4 regions of the Streptomyces sp. NPDC020884 genome follow, and region 2 is predicted to be linked to each of the others. Evidence: riboswitches for the same ligand, from Rfam matches in the RefSeq annotation. Region 2 holds a riboswitch; each other region holds the start of a gene.

Region 1 (3,201 bases), on a different contig from region 2:
CCCACGCGTCACTTGTGCGCCGGTGCAGGCACGGATTCCTGCTGCACGGCGCTCGAGTCACTCGCTTGTCAGTCGCACGGAAGGCATACCCATGGGCTCCGCGAACGGCAGACACCGCCGACCTCGCCAGGCACCCGCCATCGTCGTCGCCGCCGGTGTGACGGGATCGGCCATCGCCATCCCGCTCCTCGGCGCCACCGGCGTGCACGCGGCCGAGGCCTCCACCTGGGACCGGGTCGCGGAGTGCGAGAGCGGCGGCATGTGGAGCGCCGACCTCGGCAACGGCTACTACGGCGGGCTCCAGTTCTCGCAGGAGTCCTGGTCGGCGTACGGCGGCACGGCGTACGCGCCCCGCGCCGACCTCGCCAGCCGCTCGCAGCAGATCTCCGTCGCCGAGAAGGTCCTGGACGACCAGGGGCCGAAGGCGTGGCCCAGCTGTGCGGTGATCTCCGGACTCGCCGTGGACGGCAGTCTGCCCGGCGTCGACCCGGGCACCTCGCCGTCCGCCGACCCGACGGCCGACCCGACCGACGCGGCGGATGCGACCGACGAAACGGACGCAACCGGTGAAGCGGATGAATCCGGCAAGTCCGACGAAGCTGACAAGGACGAGAAGGGCGACAAGTCGGGTAAGGGTGAAAGCGGCGGTACGGAGAAGGAGGGCGAGGCTCCCGATTCCTCGGTGACGCCCACCGCCCCGCCGGCCTCCGACGCCCCTGACGCCAAGGACCCCTCCGGCGCCCCCGACGCCTCGAAGGGCGAGGACGGCCAGGGCGGCAAGCACCGGGGCGCCCCCGCGCCCGAGGAGGCCGACGCGGGCCAGGGTGACGGCTCCCGCGAGTCCGGCCGGCACGCCTCGCGCGGCGAGGGCGACGCCCGGGACGGCGACGCCACGACTGCCGGCGGGTACACGGTCCGGCCCGGGGACAACCTCTGGGCGATCGCCGACGCGCAGGAGCTTCCCGGCGGTTGGACCGGCCTGTACGAGACGAACAAGGATCTCCTGGGCTCCGACCCGGACCTGATCCTGCCCGGCCAGAACCTGGATCTGGGCCTGGACCAGGTCACGGACCAGGGTGCGCCGGAGGGCGTCGAGGAGCCTGCCGCCAACTGATCCAATTCGGGAAAACACCCCGAAAATCCGGGCAGTTCAGAGGCCTATGTCCACTTTTGCGTAAGTGAGACATGGGTCTCTTTGCTTCAACTGGCGCGTTTCGTCCGGCCGGTCCGGGCGTATCGCCCCCGACCTGCGGAAACGGTCCGCCGACTGCTGCGAGTTCGGGGTGATTGCCCCCTATGTCCATCTTTGAATGTCGGGGTTGCCTGTGTTTACGGTCGGAGCCGCTCGCACCGCGGGCCCCGTCGACCGTCACGCCGAATCCTGCCGTCGGTCGAAGGGAACAGACGCGTAAGCGCCGTAGGCAGGAGCGGGGGACCCAGGTAAGCCGCCGGGTCCGGACGCCTCGTCGAACCGACGGGGACGTACGGGAACGGCTTGGGGTGAAGTCGCGCAGCACTGCGCGACCGGGCAACTCATCAGCCCGAACCCGACAGCTCACCTCGTAGGCGTCGGTGAGGAGATTCGTTCCATGCTGCTGAACAGCAAGGGCAAGCACCGCCGCCCCTCGAAGACCGTCCGTCTCGCCACCCTCGCGGGTGTCACCGGTGCGGCCGTCGCCGTCCCGCTGATGGGCGCGACCAGCGCCTCCGCCGCCTCCGTCGAGACCTGGGACGCCGTCGCCCAGTGCGAGTCCGGTGGCAACTGGTCCATCAACACCGGCAACGGCTACTACGGCGGACTGCAGTTCTCGCAGTCCAGCTGGGCCGCCGCCGGCGGTACGCAGTACGCCTCCCGCGCCGACCTGGCCTCCAAGGACCAGCAGATCGCCGCCGCCGAGAAGCTCCTGGACCTCCAGGGTCCGGGCGCCTGGGCCTGCGCCGGCGCCGGCGGCCTCACCAACGACGGTGTGGACCCGGGCGTGAACACCGGCTCCGGCCAGTCCGAGAGCAAGTCCGAGCAGGCGCAGCCCGAGCGTCAGGCCGAGCAGCCCGCCACCCGCTCCGAGCAGCGCACCGCTCCGCAGGCCGAGAAGAAGGCCGAGAGCAAGAAGACCGTCACCACCCCGACCGGCGACAAGGTCAAGAAGGGCGACGGCGAGTACAAGGTCAAGGCCGGCGACACCCTGAGCAGCATCGCCCAGGCGGAAGACGTCAAGGGCGGCTGGAGCAAGGTCTTCAAGCTCAACGACGACATCGTCGAGGACGCGGACCTGATCTTCCCGGGCCAGCAGCTCCACCTGAAGTAATCGCCGTCTCTCCTCCCCGGAGGAAGGGCGTCCGGCGGCACTCTTCCTCGCACGGCTTCCCGGCCCGGCGCGCTCTTCCCCCCAGCGCGCCGGGCCGGGTTCTTCGTGAACGGCGGGTGTCCGGGAGGCCCGCATGCGTTCACCTCTTGTCGGCAGCGCTTATTACTGTCCAGTAGATTTCTAGAGATTTGTCCGGTGATGCAAGCCCTTGGGTCCTTTTTCGTCCCAGGAGGCGGGCGGTCGGCTGGCCGACGCGGCCACGCCCGATAGGCTCGTGTCGCAAGGCCACAGTGACCCTGCACAACCAGCGTCATATCCCAGAAGGAGATGCCTCGTGCCGTCCATCGACGTCGTCGTAGCCAGGGAAATCCTCGACTCCCGGGGCAACCCCACGGTCGAGGTCGAGGTTGGCCTCGACGACGGCAGCACGGGTCGTGCTGCTGTTCCGTCCGGCGCCTCCACCGGTGCGTTCGAGGCTGTTGAGCTTCGCGACGGCGACCCCAACCGCTACCAGGGCAAGGGCGTCGAGAAGGCCGTCCTCGCCGTCATCGAGCAGATCGGCCCGGAGCTCGTCGGGTACGACGCCACCGAGCAGCGCCTCATCGACCAGGCGATGTTCGACCTGGACGCCACCGAGAACAAGGCCTCGCTCGGCGCGAACGCCATCCTCGGCGTCTCGCTCGCCGTCGCGCACGCCGCATCCGAGGCGTCCGACCTGCCGCTCTTCCGCTACCTCGGCGGCCCGAACGCGCACCTGCTGCCCGTTCCGATGATGAACATCCTGAACGGCGGCTCGCACGCCGACTCCAACGTGGACATCCAGGAGTTCATGATCGCGCCGATCGGCGCGGAGTCCTTCTCCGAGGCCCTGCGCTGGGGCGCGGAGATCTACCAC
Region 2 (3,201 bases):
GGGTCACCATGAAAGCTATTGCCCTGATGTGACGTTTCGCCAGCCGCAACTGATCGGAAATAAGGCCTCATTACGGGGCCATTCGCTCAGGGTCGAGGAAAGCGCGCAAGGAAGGCTTACCTCACTGCATGGTGAAACCCTGGCCATGGCTAGGCTCCGGAACCATGGACGTACTCATCAATGTCTTCGTCGCCCTGCACATCATCGGCATCGCCTCCCTGCTGGGCGGCTTCCTGACGCAGATGAAGGCCATGGGAGAGGGCACCGCCCGCTTCGGTCCGGCCATGCTCCACGGCGCGCTGACCATGCTCGTCACCGGCATCGCCCTCGTCGGCCTCAACCAGGCCGACGACCAGGCCGTGAACAACGTCAAGATCGGCATCAAGCTGGCGGTGCTGGTCGTGATCCTCGCCCTGGTGTACGTCAAGCGGGACGAGGAGAAGGTCGACAAGGGCGCGTTCGCGGCGGTCGGCGGACTGACGGTCGCCAACATCTTCATCGCCACGGTCTGGACCTGAGGCCCTCCGGGGGCGGGGGCGGCCGCCGCGGGCCGCCCCCGCCCCCGGACGCGTACTACGCCGGCCGCACGCTCCCGTAGATCGGCATGTAGTAGATCGACTCCTCGCGCACGTTCGCACCCGGCTTCGGGGCGTGGATCATCATCCCGTCGCCCTTGTAGATGCCGACATGGCTGATGTCGTCGTAGAAGAAGACCAGGTCGCCCGGCTGGAGATCCGCCGTGGCGACCCGGGTGCCGACCTTCACCTGGTCCCAGGTCGTCCGCGGCAGGTCCACGCCCGCCTCCCGCCACGCCGCCTGCGTCAGTCCCGAGCAGTCGTACGAGGCCGGGCCCGAGGCGCCCCACACATACGGCTTCCCGATCTGGGAGCGGGCGAAGTCCAGCACCTTCTGCGCCTTGGCGGCGTAGCTGCCGCCCGCACCGGTGCCGGAGCCCGATCCCGTGCCCGTACCGGAACCGGAGCCCGTGCCCGAACCGCCGCCGGACTCCTTCGCGGCCTCCTCGCGGGCCTTCTTCTCGGCCGCGGCCCGCTCCTTCGCCTCGGCGGCCTGCCGGGCGGCCAGCTTCGCCGCCTTCTCCTTCGCCTCGGCCTCCTTCTTGCGCTCCAGCTCCGCCAGCCGCGCCTTCTCCTCGGCGGTCAGCCGCGACAGCAGGCCGCGGGCCTCGGTGAGCTTGGTCTGCACGTCCTTCTTGCTCGAGGCGAGCGTGGACTGCGTCTCGGTGAGGGTCTCCAGGCTCTTCACCGCCTCCGCGCGCTTCTTCGCCGCCGAGGCCTGCTGCGAACGGAACGCGGTGACGGCCTTCTGCTGCCGCTCCGTCGCCCGGTCCATCAGCCGGCTCTGGTCGAAGTACCCCTGCGGGTCGTCCGCCAGGAAGAAGGTCGCCGTGGGGGCGATGCCGCCGCTGCGGTACTGGGCCGCCGCGTACGAGCCCAGCGCGCGGCGCGCCTCGTTGATCTTCTCCGTCCGCTTCGCCACGTCGGAGAGCAGCGTGTCGACCTTCGTCTGCTGGGACGCGGAGGCGGCCTTGGCCCGGTTGTACTCCTGGGTCGCGCTGCCCGCCTGCCGGTACAGGGCGTCGACCTTCTTCTGCACTTCCTCGATGGCGGGCTTCGGCTCCGCGGGCGCGGCCGTGGCGCTCTGCGTGGAGAGCAGCGTCACGGAGGCCAGCGCGGCCGTCGTCAGCCCGACGGCGGGGGTGGTGGTGCGCACCTTCGTGCGCGGCTTGCGATGCGATGCCAAGACCGGCATCTCCTTCCGTGGACCGCCTACCGGGTTAGCTGTCGGGTTCGGACGGAACGGAAGGCTGTCCTACGGTCCGGATGCGAGGGCACGGACCGATTCACCCCGGTTCTGCGTGTGGGTCCCCGGTTCCGAACGGCCAGGGCGGCAGGACGGATTCGGCAGAGGTGTCCGTCGGGCGTGGTTCGCCCCAGGGAGGTACGGGCCACCTGACCGAGCACGCTAGCCAACCGGCCCCGCCGCTGGGAAGGACGATGAGCGATATGCCCGATACATTTTCGTGACCTTTCCGGATCGGGGGCCCGGCACCCCCTCCGACCGGCCCCTCCTTCACGGAACGTGGACGTCCGTTCTCCGTGTGTACCCGGTCCGGGCGTGTCGGCGGCCGGACCGGAGGGCGGCGGGCGACCGCTTTCGGGCTTCGGCGGAAGGTTGTCAGTGCGGCCCCCTAAACTCGGGAGGCGATGAGCAGCCTCTTTGACGACAGTTTCCTGACCGGCCTCCAGCCCGCGGAGGACGGCCCCCCGCCGCCCCCCGAGGACCACGCGCCCGAAGCGGTGCCGGAGGGACTCTTCGAAAGCGTCTACGACGCGCCCCCGCCGCCCCGGGAGGGGTACTACCGGGACGGCCACCCGCGCCCGGTGATCGACGCCGCCGCGCTGCTCGACGGGCTCAACACCGAGCAGCGCGCCGCCGTGGTGCACGCCGGGTCCCCGCTGCTCATCGTCGCCGGGGCCGGCTCCGGCAAGACCCGGGTGCTCACCCACCGCATCGCCCACCTGCTGGCCGAGCGCGGGACGCACCCCGGGCAGATCCTCGCGATCACCTTCACCAACAAGGCCGCGGGCGAGATGAAGGAGCGCGTCGAGCAGCTCGTCGGCCCGCGCGCCCACGCCATGTGGGTCATGACCTTCCACAGCGCGTGCGTCCGCATCCTGCGCCGCGAGTCCAAGAAGCTCGGATTCACCTCGTCGTTCTCGATCTACGACGCCGCCGACTCCAAGCGCCTGATGGCCCTGGTCTGCCGCGACCTCGACCTGGACCCCAAGCGCTACCCGCCGAAGTCCTTCACCGCCAAGGTCTCCAACCTCAAGAACGAGCTCATCGACGAGGAGACCTTCGCCGGACAGGCGACGGATGGTTTCGAGAAGACCCTCGCCCAGGCGTACGCGCTCTACCAGGCCCGCCTGCGCGAGGCCAACGCCCTGGACTTCGACGACATCATCATGACGACGGTCCACCTCCTGCAGGCCTTCCCGGACGTCGCCGAGCACTACCGCCGCCGCTTCCGCCACGTCCTGGTCGACGAGTACCAGGACACCAACCACGCGCAGTACACCCTGGTGCGGGAGCTGGTCGGCCCGGCCGGAGAGGCCGACGCCCCCGCCGAGCTGTGCGTGGTCGGCGACGCGGACCAGTCGATCTACGCCTTCCGGGGCG
Region 3 (3,201 bases), on a different contig from region 2:
ATCGGGCTCGGGGAGATGTATGTCGCCGATCCCCGCTTCGGAAAGAACTACGATCGCTACGGGGACGGCGCCGCCGCCTTCGTACGGGACGCATTGACGGTCTACGCGGAAAACCGGCTCACCGACTGACCGGGGGCGGCCGGGCCTCCGTCCGCTTCCCCCTATTCGGCCGATGAGGAGTCGCCGCTCGGCGCGGCTCCGGGAAGCCTGGACGGGGCGCGGTACCGTCCGCAGCCGTGGGTGGACCGGGCAGGAGTGCACAGGTGGGGATGGCCGACGAACGGCGTGGAGGCGCGGCGGGGAGCGTCGACGCCGTGAGCCGTGCGGTGTTCGGGACCCGCGAGGGTGAGGCGACGCCCGGCAGGCAGGGCACCGGGCGGTTCGTCCGGATGCTGCCCGCCCTGCTGATCGTCGGCGGGCTGGTCTTCGACTCGCTGGCCCCGCCCAATTTCACCGCGGTCCCGCTGTTCGTGGCGGCCCCGCTGGTCGCCGCCCCGTTCTTCTCGCTGTCCCGGACCGTCCGCACGGGTATCGCCGCGGTCCTCTCGGTCATCGCGATGCGGCTCTCCGACGGGACGTCCACCCAGGTGGTCCCGGTCATCGAGATGATCACCGTGCTCACGGGCTCGGTGCTGGCCGTCGTCATCAACGGCGTCGTGCGGCGCGGCAACGAGCAGCTGGCCTCGGCCCGGGTCATCGCGGAGACGGCCATGCGGGCCGTGCTGCCGACGCCGGCCGAGCGGATCGGCGGGCTCCAGGTGGCCGCGCGGTACGAGGCGGCGCAGGCGGACGAGTTCGTGGGCGGCGACCTGTTCGCCGTCGCGGACACCCCGTACGGCGTACGGGTGGTCGTCGGCGACGTACGCGGCAAGGGCCTGGGCGCCGTCGAGGCCGTGGCGGTGATCATCGGGGCGTTCCGGGAGGCGGCCGAGCAGGAGCGTTCGCTGGAGGGCGTCGCTCAGCGGCTGGAGCGGGCGCTGGCGCGGGAGGGCACGCGGCGGTACGGGCTGGACGCCATGGAGGGCTTCATCACCGCCGTGCTGGCCGAGATCCCGCCGGGCTCGGCCTCGCTCCGCCTCGTCAACCGCGGTCACCCCGAGCCGATCCTGCTGCACGCGGACGGCGCCTTGGAGGTGCTCGTGCCCTCCGTGCCCGCGCTGCCGCTGGGGATGGACCTGGGCGTGTGGCCGGACCGGTCCGACGAGTGGGCGATGCCCGCCGGAGCGACGCTGCTCGCCTTCACCGACGGACTGTCCGAGGCCCGGGACCAGCACGGCGTCTTCTACGATCCGGCGGCCCGGCTGCGCGGCCGGATCTTCCCGGGGCCCGAGGAGCTGCTGTCGGCGCTGACCGACGACGTACGGCTGCACACCGGGGGACGGACCACGGACGACATGGCGCTGATCGCGGTCGCCCGGCCGGCGGAGGGTCAGCCGGTGCGCCGGACGACGGTGAAGATCGTGGGCCGGGGCGATGACACGGTGAGTGACTGAAAGGCACCCCTCCGCATAACATTTGACACACCGTCAGAAAAAGGGGTGTGGTCAAGTGACGGTCAAGTTGCCCGATTCCAACCGCTTGTGACCCGTACATCCCGGTCGTGCTCGTTAATGATCAACAGGAACAGCTTGGAATCGGGCCCGTGTGTCTATTAACGTTCGATAACGCAGTGCGGTCGTCACAGCCGTCGTCAGAGACGGCGCCGCGCGCGAGCGCCGAATTCCGCAAGGGAACCGGGGAACCACCTACATGGGGTGAATCGGACGCCTGCGTCTCGTGAGAGACGGAGGGGCCCGTAGGAGACCTTCCTGCTCCGAACCCGTCAGCTAACCCGGTAGGCGAGAAGGAAGGAAAGGAGTGCGCCCACGTGGCGTCCAACAAGCCTGCCCCTGAGGCCCCGTCACCCTTCAGTGCCGACACCTTCGGTGACGCGGAGCGGTCCTGGGAGGAGTGGAATCCCACCGAGGAGTCCATTCGTCCCGTGCGCGGCAGGCACCGCGTAGCCAAGCAGCGTGGTCTGGCCCGCAGCTCCACCGTCCTCGGGGTCGGCGTCATAGCGGCCGTCGGTGCGGGTGGCATGGCCACCGCGCAGGACAAGGCGCCGGTCTCCATCTCTCTTCCCGATTCCATCGCGGACAACCTTCCCGACGCCAAGTCCCTTCCCGGCGTCGGGTCCTTCATGTCGGACGACGCGGAGCCCGCTCCGGTCGCCGCGTCCGCGCCGCTCACCACCGCCGGCCTCACCAGCGCCGAGGCCGAGCAGGGCACCACCGACGCGGGCGAGGCCCTGCGCGCCCGGATCCTCCAGCAGGCCGAGCAGCAGCAGGCCAGCGCCGACGCCGAGGCCAAGGCCGCCGCCGAGAGCGCCGCGGCCGAGAAGGCGGCGCAGGAGGCCAAGAAGCAGCAGGACGAGGCCGCGGCCGAGGCCGCCGCCAAGAAGAAGGCGGCGGAGGAAGCGGCCGCGAAGAAGAAGGAGGCCGAGCGTCTCGCCAAGCTCGCCGCCAGCTTCTCCCTGCCCACCTCCTCGTACACGATCAGCTCGACCTACGGTCAGTCCGGCGCGATGTGGTCCTCCGGCCAGCACACCGGCCTCGACTTCGCCGGGTCGACCGGTGCGCCGCTCAAGGCCGTGCACGGTGGCACGATCACCTCGGCCGGCTGGTCCGGTTCGTACGGCTACCGCACGGTGCTCCAGCTCGATGACGGCACGGAGATCTGGTACGCGCACCAGTCCTCGATCGACGTCTCGGTCGGCCAGAAGGTCACCACCGGCGAGACCATCGGCCGCATGGGCGCCACCGGCAACGTCACCGGGGTCCACCTCCACCTGGAGGTCCGCACCGCGGGCGGTTCCGCGATGGACCCGATGGCCTGGCTGAACAGCAAGGGCCTCTCGGTCTGAGCCCCGGCCCTCCGGCCGGCGTCCTCCGTCGCCACCCCTGAAACCCCGGCAGCCCTGACGCACACCCCCCGACGTCAGGGCTGCCGGTCCGTCCGGTGGCGGCACGGCCCGCGCGGCGGCGGAATACCACCCCCGCCCCGGCTCGTTGGACCCTCACATGACTTCTCGGCGTATTCTCGGCAGCTCCGACCTCCAGGTCTTCCCCCTCGCCCTCGGCGGCAACGTCTTCGGCTGGACGGCGGACGAGGAAGAGTCCTTCGCCGTCCTGGACGCGTACGTCGCGGCCGGCGGCAACTTCA
Region 4 (3,201 bases), on a different contig from region 2:
GCGGAGCCGGTGGGCCCCGGTGGCGCGTTCCGCGTGCTGGGCGGTCAGCGCCCTCGCCCGCTCGGCGTCGCCGCGCGCCACGGCGTCCACGATCGCCCCGCGCTCGGCCCAGGAGTCGACCGGGCGGGCCGGCTGCTCGACCGCGTACATCCAGGCGATCTTGTGCCGGAGCTGGGTGAGCAGCGCGATGAGTCCGGGGCTGCCGGAGGCCTGGGCGAGGGTCTCGTGGAACCAGCCGCCCAAGGAGCGCAGATCCTCGCCCTCGCCCCGGCGGGCCCGCTCCTGACCCAGCCTGACCAGGCCCCGGAGCACCTTGAGATGGGCCTCCGTGCGCCGCTGGGCGGCACGTGCGGCGCCCAGCGGCTCCAGGAGCATCCGCACCTCCAGAAGGTCGGCCGCCTCCTGCTCGGTGGGCTCGGCGACACAGGCGCCGGCGTGCCTGCGGGTGACCACGAAGCCCTCGGACTCCAGCGTGCGCAGCGCCTCGCGGACCGGGACGCGGGAGACCCCGTACCGGCGCGCCAGCACCTCCTCGGTGAGGCGGCTGCCGCGCTCGAAGACACCGGAGACGATGTCGTCACGAATTGCCGTGCATACCGAATGCGCGGGAATGCGCATGTCCGAACCTCCGCCTTGATCCCCGCGAAACGCGGCCGCCCGACGTCTGTTCCGTGACTCTATTGCAATCCGCCGGAATTTCCGATGGCAGGTCGGAATCCATGGATATCTTCACGCCGGAATTACCGAAGGCCCCGGCGGGGAGCCGGGGCCTTCGGGCGGTGGATCGCGCGGTGGGGTCAGACGCTGAGACCGTGGGAGCGCAGGTAGCCGACGGGGTCCATGTCGGAGCCGTAGTCGGGGGTGGTGCGGGCCTCGAAGTGCAGGTGCGGGCCGGTGGAGTTGCCGGTGGAGCCGGAGAGGCCGATCTGCTGGCCGGAGGAGACGCTCTGGCCGACCGAGACGCCGATCGAGGAGAGGTGGCCGTACTGGGTGTAGGTGCCGTCCGTCATCCGGAGCACGATGTTGTTGCCGTACGCGCCGCCCCAGCCGGCCTCGACGACCGTACCGGCGCCGACCGCGACGACGGAGCTGCCGGAGGCGGCCTGGAAGTCCACGCCGGAGTGGCTGCCGGAGGACCAGAGCGCGCCGCCGGTGTTGTAGCCGGTGGTGACGTGGGAGCCGGAGACCGGGAGGTGGAAGGCGTTCAGCCGGGCGCGCTCGGCGGCGCGGGCGGCACGGGCCTTCTCCTCGCGGACCTCCTTGGCGCGGGCCTCGGCCTTGCGCTCGGCCTCCGCCTTCGCCTTGGCCTTGGCGGCCTTCGCGCGGGCCTCGGCGGCGGCCTTGGCCTTCGCCTCGGCGATCGCGTCGGCCTGCTGCTTCTGGGCGTGGGCCTGCGCGCCGATCCGGTCGGCGAGGGTGGCGTCGAGGGCGACGGCCTGGGTGAGGCCGGTGTCGGCGACCTGGGCGGCCTCGGTGTCCGCGGCGATGGCCGGGGAGGCCAGCGAGCCGATGACTCCGGTGGTGGCCAGGGCCGCGATGCCGGCGGCCCGCGCGCTCCGGCGCGTGAGGCGGCTCGGGGCACGGTGCTTCCCGGTGGCACGGGTGAACGCCATGGAGGGGTTGATCCTTTCCTTCCTTCTCGCCTACCGGGTTAGCTGACGGGTTCGGAGCAGGAAGGTCTCCTACGGATTCCCGCGCCGGGCTGCGGCACGGGCCTCCGATTCACCCCAGGGACTGCGTGGGTCCCCGGCTCCCCAGGCTCGCGCCTGACGGGGACTCGGCGATGACTGCCCGGCGCCGCGGATGCGGCATACGGGTGACGGACAGCCGGGCCGACGCTAGGCGGGGCGACTTCCCATCACCAAACGGACCAGGCGATTTGTCGCGCATCCCACAGGGCAGACAGGCAACCTCTCCAACAAAGAGGCACAAAGGGGATCAAAGTGACAAAAATGGAGAACCCCGACGAACTTTCGTCCGTCGGGGTCCTGTTCGCGGCGGTGTGCCGCGGGCGGTGCGTCAGCCGGTGACGACCGACACCTCTCCGATGCCGAGCGCCTTCACGGGCTCCTCGATCTGTGCCGCGTCCCCCACGAGGACCGTGACCAGCCGGTCCACCGGGAAGGCGCTGACCACGGCGGCGGTCGCCTCCACGGTGCCCGTGTCGGCGAGCCGGGCGTAGAGGTGGGCCTGGTAGTCGTCGGGGAGGTGCTGCTCGACCTGGTCGGCCAGCGTGCTCGCGACGGAGGCGGCGGTCTCGAACTTCAGCGGGGCGACGCCCACCAGGTTCTGCACGGCCGTCTCGCGCTCGGCGTCGGTCAGCCCCTCGGCCGCCAGCGTCCGCAGGACCTTCCAGAGGTCCTCCAGCGCCGGTCCGGTGGACTCCGTGTCCACCGATCCGCTGATCGCGAGCATGGCCGCGCCGCCCGAGTCGGGGCCGCTGGAGCGCAGCACCTGGGCGAAGGCGCGCACGCCGTAGGTGTAGCCCTTCTCCTCGCGCAGCACCCGGTCCAGCCGGGAGGTGAGGGTGCCGCCCAGGCTGTACGTGCCGAGCACCTGAGCGGGCCACACGCTCTCGTGCCGGTCGGCGCCGATCCGGCCGATCAGCAGCTGGGTCTGGACCGCGCCGGGCCGGTCGACGATGACCACGCGGCCGGTGTCGTCCGCGGTGATGGGCGGCACCGGGCGGGTCTGACCGGCGTTGCCCGACCAGTCGCCGAGGGTCTCCGCCAGCAGCGCGTCCAGGTCGATGCCGGTGAGGTCGCCGACGATCACGGCCGTCGCGGTGGACGGGCGGATATGGGCGTCGAAGAAGGCGCGCACGGCGACCTCGTCGATCCGCCGGACCGTCTCCTCGGTGCCCAGGCGCGGGCGGGACATCCGGGCGGTGGCCGGGAACAGCTCCTTGGAGAGCTGCTTGGCGGCGCGCCGGGACGGGTTGGCGTGCTCGTGCGGGATCTCGTCGAGGCGGTTGCCGACGAGGCGCTCGATCTCGCTCGCGTCGAAGGCGGGGGCCCGCAGCGCCTCGGCGACCAGCCCGAGGGCCTTGGCCAGCCGGGAGGCGGGAACTTCCAGGGAGACCCGGACGCCGGGGTGGTCGGCGTGCGCGTCGAGCGTGGCGCCGCAGCGCTCCAGCTCGGCGGCGAACTCCTCGGCGCTGTGCTTGTCGGTGCCCTCGGAGAGCGCCCGCGACATGATCGT

The links. A riboswitch is a leader RNA that binds a small molecule or an ion and turns the genes downstream of it on or off. The one in region 2 is predicted to bind cyclic di-AMP.
Region 1: linked by a shared signal. The riboswitch ahead of ACH4UK_RS27265 (transglycosylase family protein) and the one ahead of ACH4UK_RS11705 (NlpC/P60 family protein) in region 2 are both predicted to bind cyclic di-AMP.
Region 3: linked by a shared signal. The riboswitch ahead of ACH4UK_RS19365 (M23 family metallopeptidase) and the one ahead of ACH4UK_RS11705 (NlpC/P60 family protein) in region 2 are both predicted to bind cyclic di-AMP.
Region 4: linked by a shared signal. The riboswitch ahead of ACH4UK_RS34645 (M23 family metallopeptidase) and the one ahead of ACH4UK_RS11705 (NlpC/P60 family protein) in region 2 are both predicted to bind cyclic di-AMP.

The regions. Positions count from the first base shown of each region.
Region 1 is NZ_JBIRRY010000009.1:348,532-351,732, forward strand. Features, by position in the region: gene ACH4UK_RS27260 (transglycosylase family protein) at 92-1,114, shown strand; cyclic di-AMP (ydaO/yuaA leader) riboswitch at 1,404-1,584, shown strand; gene ACH4UK_RS27265 (transglycosylase family protein) at 1,590-2,306, shown strand; gene eno (phosphopyruvate hydratase) at 2,641-3,201, shown strand, end outside.
Region 2 is NZ_JBIRRY010000003.1:187,064-190,264, reverse strand. Features, by position in the region: gene ACH4UK_RS11710 (hypothetical protein) at 165-518, shown strand; gene ACH4UK_RS11705 (NlpC/P60 family protein) at 574-1,761, opposite strand; cyclic di-AMP (ydaO/yuaA leader) riboswitch at 1,769-1,935, opposite strand; gene pcrA (DNA helicase PcrA) at 2,226-3,201, shown strand, end outside.
Region 3 is NZ_JBIRRY010000005.1:540,649-543,849, forward strand. Features, by position in the region: gene ACH4UK_RS19355 (MerR family transcriptional regulator) at 1-129, shown strand, start outside; gene ACH4UK_RS19360 (PP2C family protein-serine/threonine phosphatase) at 270-1,493, shown strand; cyclic di-AMP (ydaO/yuaA leader) riboswitch at 1,704-1,856, shown strand; gene ACH4UK_RS19365 (M23 family metallopeptidase) at 1,868-2,902, shown strand; gene ACH4UK_RS19370 (aldo/keto reductase) at 3,060-3,201, shown strand, end outside.
Region 4 is NZ_JBIRRY010000014.1:95,973-99,173, forward strand. Features, by position in the region: gene ACH4UK_RS34640 (GntR family transcriptional regulator) at 1-618, opposite strand, end outside; gene ACH4UK_RS34645 (M23 family metallopeptidase) at 798-1,613, opposite strand; cyclic di-AMP (ydaO/yuaA leader) riboswitch at 1,627-1,793, opposite strand; gene ACH4UK_RS34650 (M16 family metallopeptidase) at 2,020-3,201, opposite strand, start outside.